Regions from separate parts of the Streptomyces sp. NPDC015661 genome, predicted to be linked through region 1. Evidence: riboswitches for the same ligand, from Rfam matches in the RefSeq annotation. Region 1 holds a riboswitch; the other holds the start of a gene.
What was found. Region 1 has a riboswitch for ZMP and ZTP ahead of ACF07V_RS05460 (bifunctional 5,10-methylenetetrahydrofolate dehydrogenase/5,10-methenyltetrahydrofolate cyclohydrolase). Riboswitches for the same ligand answer to the same signal wherever they lie in the genome.
Positions count from the first base shown of each region.

Region 2: another riboswitch for ZMP and ZTP. It lies ahead of glyA (serine hydroxymethyltransferase); the one in region 1 lies ahead of ACF07V_RS05460 (bifunctional 5,10-methylenetetrahydrofolate dehydrogenase/5,10-methenyltetrahydrofolate cyclohydrolase).

Region 1 is NZ_JBIBST010000002.1:200,812-204,992, forward strand. Features, by position in the region: gene ACF07V_RS05450 (SWF or SNF family helicase) at 1-218, shown strand, start outside; gene ACF07V_RS05455 (hypothetical protein) at 199-1,047, opposite strand; gene ACF07V_RS05460 (bifunctional 5,10-methylenetetrahydrofolate dehydrogenase/5,10-methenyltetrahydrofolate cyclohydrolase) at 1,125-1,979, opposite strand; ZMP/ZTP riboswitch at 2,008-2,114, opposite strand; gene ACF07V_RS05465 (GAF domain-containing protein) at 2,249-3,571, shown strand; gene ACF07V_RS05470 (aldehyde dehydrogenase family protein) at 3,614-4,181, shown strand, end outside.
Region 2 is NZ_JBIBST010000001.1:442,764-446,944, forward strand. Features, by position in the region: gene ACF07V_RS02115 (hypothetical protein) at 1-905, shown strand, start outside; gene glyA (serine hydroxymethyltransferase) at 902-2,170, opposite strand; ZMP/ZTP riboswitch at 2,235-2,325, opposite strand; gene rocD (ornithine--oxo-acid transaminase) at 2,518-3,723, shown strand; gene ACF07V_RS02130 (polysaccharide deacetylase family protein) at 3,815-4,181, shown strand, end outside.

The sequences.
Region 1 (4,181 bases):
CCTGGCAGGACGACGAACGGCCGGTGCTGCGACGCGCGGGCGGCGCGCGGTGGACGGTCGCGGGCGCGGAGGCGCAGCTGCGGCTCGGCGAGGACGGGCGCTGGTGGCCGTACCTGAAGGCAGGGGCCCGATGGTCCCCGGCCGGCCCGCCGGACCGTGACCCGGCGGCGGCCCTGGCGACGGCGTTCGCCGCCGGCGCTACTGGAGCCGGTGGCTGAGCGTGCCGCTGACGGCAGCCAGGCTGCAGGCGACGGTGTCCGCGCCGAGGAGGTGACTCGTCAGGTACGGGTACTGGGCGAAGGTCGTCCAGCGCGTGCCGAGCGGCTGCCGGGCGGCTTTGCGGCGGAGCGGTTCGCGGCAGAGCGCGGTGGCCGCTTCGCGTACGGCCTGGTCGGTGGCGAAAGTGCCGACCAGGCGGGGCCGGGCGACGAGTTCTGCGTGGTGCGGCGTGTCGCAACCGCGGCGGAGGGCCGTGCCCGGCGCGTCGCGGTCGATGTCGAAGCAGTCGCCGACGCGGAGCGCCTCGAAGGAGACGGGCCGCTCGGGGAGCCGTTCGCCCGACGGGCGCCCCGAGGGCACGGGGGCGGTGCTCGCGGACCGGGAAGGGTCCGCCGGTGTGCGGTCCACGGGCTCGGTACGGGTCGGCGTGTCGCCCCTTTCACCTCCGGTCGCCGGGGCGGGCAATCCCGTACCACCGGTGACGGCGGGGGACGGCGCGCCGGCGGGTGCCCCTCCCGGTCGGCCGTCGGCGAGTGCGCCGCCCTCCGCGCCGCCACGGGCGGTCAGGAAGGCGCCGGCCACCAGGGCGGCCGTGACCAGCGGCACGAGCGGTACACCGAACCAACGGGCGCGCCGCGCCTCAGGTCCCGGCCGGGGTGCGCCGGGCCGCACGAACCGAGTCGACCATCCGCCCTCGCCACCGGTCACGAGCCGCTCGACGACGCGGGGGCCGGTGACGCGGGGATCGGTGAGGCCGGGCCCGGTGACGCGGGGATCGGCCGGTGCGGTCGGGTGTGTCGAGGCGTCCGTGCCGGTGGGACCGGACACGCCCGGGCGGCGCGGTGCGGAGGCGCGCGGACGCCAGCGCCGCTCCCCCGTCACCGCCGCCGCCCGGTCATGGCTGCCTACAGGCCGAGCTGACGCTGCGCGCCCTCGACCGTCTGGGCGAGGAGCACGGCGATGGTCATGGGGCCGACACCGCCGGGGACCGGGGTGATGAGGGAGGCGCGCTCGGCGGCCGAGGCGAAGTCGACGTCGCCGATGTTGCCCGGGTTGTAGCCGGCGTCGATGACGACGGCGCCCGGCTTGATGTCCTCGCCCTTGATGAAGTTCGGCTTGCCGACGGCGGCGACGAGGATGTCGGCCTCGCGGACGGCCGAGGAGAGGTCCTGGGTGCGGGAGTGGCAGTAGGTGACGGTGGCGTCGCGGCCGAGGAGGAGCAGGCCGGCGGGCTTGCCGAGGATGGCGCTACGGCCGACGACGACCGCGCGCTTGCCGGTGAGTTCGACGTCGTACGCGTCGAGGAGACGCATGATGCCGCCGGGGGTGCAGGAGACGAACCCGGGCAGACCGAAGCCCATGGCGGCGAAGGAGGCCATGGTGACGCCGTCGACGTCCTTCTCGGGGGCGATGGCCTCGAAGGCGGCGCGCTCGTCGATGTGCGGGCCGACCGGGTGCTGGAGCAGGATGCCGTGGACCTCGGGGTCCTCGGACAGGGCGGTGATGGCGGCGACGAGCGCCTCGGTCGTCGTCCCGGCGGGCAGCTCGACGTGCTTGGAGCGGATTCCGGCCTTCGCGCAGCGGTTCTGCTTCATCTTCACGTACGTGACGGAGGCCGGGTCCGCGCCGACCAGAACGGTCGCGAGGCAGGGGGTGACGCCGGTGCGGCGGGTGATCTCGGCGGCTCGGGCGGCGGTCTCCTCGACCGTGCGGCGGGCGAGGGCCGTACCGTCCATGAGGGTGGCGGTGCTGGTGGACATGGCAACTCCTGGGCGTCGTCTCTGACCGGTGGTTCGCCCAGGCGCACGGCATCGGCACGGTCGCGCCACGGGGGACGCTCCGCCGGGCCGCTCCCCGGTGGTGATCCACCTCAAGCGCCAGTCACGGCCCGGGGCCCACTCTACGTGAGCGGTCGGGGGCCGGTCCCGGACAGGGTGCATATGCCGTGGTGCGAGGTGGCTTGTCGGCGGCGCCCTGGCGCACCACGATGAGCGCGATGGGCCGGGACGACCTCGACGAGGAGGCCGAGTTGAGCGATGCGTGGGTGGCCGGGGAGCAGGCGTCCATGAGGGCGCCGGCGAGCCGCTTGGGCACGGAGCGGGCACCGGCTGGGGATCCGGAAGGGAACGTCGGCCCGAGCAGGGAGGCCGACCCGGACAACCGCGAGGCCCGCCCGCTGGTGGCCGCGTCCTGGCGGCGCTCGCTCCGCGCGCACGTGAGCCCGGACGGGGCGGCGCGGGTGGAACTGGACGAGGACGCGCTCGCCGCGTACCGCGAGGCGCATCCCCTCTCCGCGGCGATGCCGGTGATCCGGGAGCTGATGGGGGCGTACGCGACGGACGGGGAGCATCTCCTCGCGGTCTGCGACGCCGCCGGGCGGATGCTGTGGGTCGAGGGGCATCGGGGCACCCTGCGCAAGGCCCGGGGGATGAACTTCGTGGCCGGGGCCCGCTGGTCGGAGGCGGCGGTCGGGACGAACGCGCCGGGTACGGCCCTGGCGGTGGACCGTCCGGTGCAGGTCGTCGCCGCCGAGCACTTCCGGCGTCCGGTGCGGGCCTGGACCTGCGCCGCGGCCCCCGTGCACGACCCGTACAGCGGCCGGGTGCTCGGCGCGGTCGACATCACGGGCGGCGAACGGCTCGCGCACCCGCACAGCCTCGGCTTCGTGCAGGCGGTGGCGCGGGCGGCGGAGTCCCAGCTGGCCCTGCTGGGCCCGGCCCCGGACCCGGGCCGGCTCAGGCTGTCGGCGCTCGGACGGGACGAGGCGGTGCTCTCGGTGGGCGGACGGCGGCTGCGGCTGAGCCGCCGGCACAGCGAGATCCTGGTGGTCCTCGCGCACCGTCCCGAGGGAGTGGGCGGAGACGAGCTCCTCACCCTCCTGTACGAGGACGAGTCGGTGACCCCGGTGACGCTGCGGGCCGAGCTGTCCCGGCTGCGGGCGCTGCTCGGCCCCGAGGCGCTGCGCTCGCGGCCGTACCGGCTCTCCGGGGCGGTGGACGCGGACTTCGCGACGGTCGACCGGCGGCTCGCCTCGGGGGCGGTCGCGGCCGCGGCCGGGGATTACGCGGGCCCGCTGCTGCCCGCGTCGACCGCGCCCGGGGTCGTACGGCTGCGGGAACGGCTCGCGGACCGGCTGCGGGCGGCACTGGTCGACCGGCGGGATCCGGGGCTGCTCGCCGACTGGGCGTACAGCGCGTGGGGCGAGGACGACGTGGTGGTCTGGCGGGCGCTGTGCCAGGCGGTGCCCGCCGCCCAGCTTCCCCCCGTACGCGCGCGTCTCGCCTCTCTGGAGGCGGAACTGTCGGCCGGTGCAACGGGATTGCAACGTACGGGTCTCCACACTCGGGCGTGAGCGCCGGCCAGGGACGGCCGGCGCGTCCCAGGGAGGCCATCCATGACCCGTTACGCCGCACCCGGCACCGAGGGCGCGCTCATGTCGTACCAGGCCCGCTACGACCACTGGATCGGCGGCGAGTACGTCGCCCCGGCGGCCGGCCGCTACTTCGAGAACCCGAGCCCGGTCGACGGCCGCCCCTTCACGGAGGTCGCGCGCGGCACCGCCGAGGACGTGGAACGCGCCCTCGACGCGGCGCACGCGGCGGCCCCGGCGTGGGGACGGACGGCACCGGCGGAGCGGGCGGCCGTCCTGCTGCGGATCGCGGACCGCATGGAGAGCAACCTGGAGGCGCTCGCGGTCGCCGAGACCTGGGACAACGGCAAGCCGGTCCGGGAGACGCTCGCCGCGGACATCCCGCTCGCGATCGACCACTTCCGCTACTTCGCGGGGGCGCTGCGGGCCCAGGAGGGCGCGCTGAGCGAGATCGACGACGACACCGTCGCGTACCACTTCCACGAGCCGCTGGGCGTCGTCGCGCAGATCATCCCGTGGAACTTCCCGATCCTCATGGCGGTCTGGAAGCTGGCCCCGGCGCTGGCCGCGGGCAACGCGGTGATCCTCAAGC
Region 2 (4,181 bases), on a different contig from region 1:
GCGAGCGGCTGCCGGACGGGCCGGTGCCGAACGGACGGGAGCCGGGCGAGCGGCTGCCGGACGGGCGGGAGCCGGACGGGCGGGTGCCGGACGGGCCGGGTGAGGCGGGGCTGCCGGGCGAGCTGCGGGGGCTGGGGCGGCGGTTGCGGGTGCCGGACGTGGACGGCGAGACGATGGCCGAGCGGGTGCTCGCCCAGCTCCTCGCCGAGCGGGTGCCGCCGCCGGTCCGGCGTCCGTGGTGGGCGCGTGCGGGGGGCCGGGTGCGGGCCCGGGCGCGGGCGCGGTGGCGGGCCCTGGTCGCGGGCCTGACCGGCGTGCTGATCGTGCTGGTGCTGACACCTCCCGTGCGGGCGGCGGTGGCGGACTGGTTCGGCTTCGGCGGGGTCTCCGTGCGGTACGACCCCGAGGGCGGGCGGGTGTCGCCGGGCGGGGCGGTGCCGGGGTGTCCCGAGCCGGTGGCCCTGGCGGAGGCCGGGCGCAGGGCGGGTTTCGAGCCGCTGATACCCGGCGCCCTCGGAGCGCCGGACGCGGTCGCGGTGACGGGGGCGGCGGAGCGGGGCCGGGCGGTGATCAGCCTGTGCTGGCGCAACGGGGGACGGACGGTGCGGCTCGACGAGTTCCCGGGCCGGCTCGAGCTTGGCTTCGTCAAGCAGGTGCCGGTGCAGCCGGAGGGGGTGACGCTGCCGGACGGGACGTCGGCGTACTGGTTCGCCCGCCCGCACCGGCTGACGTTCCCGCTGGAGTCGGGGGACGGTTCGGTGTGGACCCATGCGGTGCGGTCGGCGGGCCCCACGCTCCTGTGGACGGGGAGCGCGGGGGCCCTGATCCTCCGGCTGGAGGGCATACCGGACCGGGCGGAGGCCCTGCGCGTCGCGGGGACGGCGCCCGGTCGGGCCGGTCGTTAGACAGGGAGGCCCGGGGCCGGGAAGGCGGCCATCAGGGCGGCGACCTCCGCGCGGACGGCGGTGAGGGTGTCCTCGTCGCCGGTGCCGGCGGCGGTGACGGCGCGGTCGATCCAGTCGGCGACCTGGTCCATGTGCTCCGTGGTGAGGCCGCGGGAGGTGAGGGAGGGGGTGCCGATGCGGATGCCGGAGGGGTCGAAGGGCTTCCGCGTGTCGTAGGGGACGGTGTTGTAGTTGACGACGATGCCGGCCCGGTCGAGGGCCTTCGCGGCGATCTTGCCCGGGACCTGCTTGGGGGTGAGGTCGATCAGGATCAGATGGTTGTCGGTGCCGCCGGAGACCAGGTCGAAGCCGCGGGCGAGGAGCGCCTCGGCGAGGGCCTTGGCGTTGGCGACGACGGCGTGGGCGTAGTCGCGGAAGGAGGGCTGGGAGGCCTCGCGGAGGGCGACGGCGATGGCGGCGGTGGTCTGGTTGTGGGGGCCGCCCTGGAGGCCGGGGAAGACGGCCTTGTCGAGGGCCTTGGCGTGCTCCTCGGTGGACATGAGCATGGCGCCGCGGGGGCCGCGGAGGGTCTTGTGGGTGGTGGTGGAGATGACGTCCACGTGGCCGACCGGGGACGGGTGGGCACCGCCCGCGATGAGGCCGGCGATGTGGGCGACGTCGGCGACGAGGACGGCGCCGGACTCGCGGGCGATCTCGCCGAAGGCGGCGAAGTCGATGGTGCGGGGCAGGGCGGTGCCGCCGCAGAAGATGACCTTCGGCCGCTCCTTGAGGGCGAGTTCGCGGACCTGGTCGAAGTCGATGAGGCCGGTGTCCTGGCGGACGCCGTACTGGACGCCGCGGAACCAGGTGCCGGTGGCGGAGACGCCCCAGCCGTGGGTGAGGTGGCCGCCCATGGGCAGGGCCATGCCCATGACGGTGTCGCCGGGCTGCGCGAAGGCGAGGTAGACGGCGAGGTTGGCCGGGGAGCCGGAGTAGGGCTGGACGTTGGCGTGGTCGACGCCGAAGAGGGCCTTGGCGCGCTCGATGGCGAGGGTCTCGACCTGGTCGATGTTCTGCTGGCCCTCGTAGTAGCGGCGACCGGGGTAGCCCTCGCTGTACTTGTTCTGGAGGACGGTGCCGGAGGCTTCGAGCACGGCGGCGGAGACGTAGTTCTCGCTGGGGATGAGGCGCAGGGTCTCGGCCTGGAGCCGTTCCTCGGCGCCGACGAGGGCGGCGAGCTCGGGGTCGGCGGCGGCGAGAGCGGGGTGCTGCTGCGGGGTGGTCATGGTGGTGTCCTCCGGGCGTTCGGCGGAACGGTCCCGGGGCGGAGGTGCGCACGGGACCTGGGGCCCGTGATGCCCAGGCGAGCGGCACCTCGTGTGGTGGAGCGCGCACGGCTCCCCCGGGGTCGCTTCCCCGTACGCCAGTCGCCGTGCGTGTTTCCAGGGTAGCGGGTGCCCGGTCGGCCGGGCTGGATCAGGGAGCCGCGAGCCCGGCCTGGCCGACCAGGCACCCGCTCGGCTGGCGCGCCGTCGCCGAGGTTTCCCTGTCCGGCATCCGAGCGACGATAAGAAAGGGGCCACAGCCTCCTGGGGACGAGCCTCCCCCGAGCCGCAGGACGAACGGAGATCCCGTGTCGAGGACAGAAGACGCGATCGCTTCCGCGGACGCGCACAGCGCTCACAACTACCACCCCCTGCCGGTCGTCGTCGCCTCGGCGGACGGCGCCTGGATGACCGATGTCGAGGGCCGTCGCTATCTCGACATGCTCGCCGGGTACTCGGCGCTCAACTTCGGGCACGGCAACCGGCGTCTGATCGACGCGGCGAAGGCGCAGCTGGAGCGGGTGACGCTGACGTCGCGCGCCTTCCACCACGACCGGTTCGCCGAGTTCTGCGCGCAGCTGGCGGAGCTGTGCGGCAAGGACGCGGTGCTGCCGATGAACACGGGGGCGGAGGCGGTCGAGACGGCCGTGAAGACCGCCCGGAAGTGGGGGTACGAGGTGAAGGGCGTGCCGGACGGGCACGCGAAGATCGTGGTGGCGGCGAACAACTTCCACGGCCGGACGACGACGATCGTGAGCTTCTCGACGGACCACGAGGCGCGGGACCACTTCGGGCCGTACACGCCGGGGTTCGAGATCGTGCCGTACGGGGATCTGACGGCGATGGAGACGGCGGTCACCGAGAACACGGTGGCGGTGCTGCTCGAACCGATCCAGGGCGAGGCGGGGGTCCTGGTCCCGCCGGCCGGTTATCTGGCGGGGGTGCGGGAGCTGACCCGCCGGCGGAACGTGCTGTTCATGGCGGACGAGATCCAGTCGGGCCTGGGCCGGACGGGGCGGACGTTCGCGTGCGAGCACGAGGGGGTGGTGCCGGACGTGTACATCCTGGGGAAGGCGCTGGGCGGCGGAGTGGTGCCGGTGTCGGCGGTGGTGGCCGACCGCGAGGTGCTCGGGGTGTTCCGGCCGGGTGAGCACGGTTCGACGTTCGGCGGGAACCCGCTGGCCTGCGCGGTGGCCCTGGAGGTGATCGCGATGCTGCGGACGGGCGAGTTCCAGGAGCGGGCGGCGGAGCTGGGCGAGCATCTCCACGCGGAGCTGGGGCTGCTCGTGGGCGGCGGCGCGGTGGAGGCGGTGCGCGGGCGCGGGCTGTGGGCGGGCGTCGACATCGTGCCCACGAAGGGGACGGGCCGGCAGATCTCGGAGCGGCTGATGGAGCGTGGGGTGCTGGTGAAGGACACGCACGGTTCGACGATCCGGATCGCTCCGCCGCTGGTCATCTCGAAGGAGGATCTGGACTGGGGTCTGGAGCAGTTGAGGGGGGTTCTGTCGGACTGACGGAGTCCGTTTCGAGGGCGGTGAAGGAAGGGCCGCGGGCGGTCAACTCGACTCATTGACACCGGACTTGGTCTAGGCCAATGATGCCGCCATGCCGAGACTCCGTCTGCGTCACGCCGTGCGTGCCGCGCTCGCCGCCCTCGTCCCGCTCGCGCTCCTCGGCGCGGTCACCGGACCCGCGCACGCCGCCCCGGAGGCGGCCTGGCCCGAGCCCGTCCCGGTGGTCTCCCACGTGGAGACCACCGACCCGGTCGTCTTCATCACCATCGACGACGGCTGGTACCACGACCCCGCCGCCGCGCGGCTGCTGCTCGACCGACGGGTGCCCGCCTCGCTCTTCCTGCTGCCCGGCGCCTACTCGTACGACTCCGGCTACTTCCACACCCTGCTCGACCAGGGCCGCTCCCGCGTCGAGAACCACACCGTCAACCACCCCGACCTGACCACCCTCGACGCCG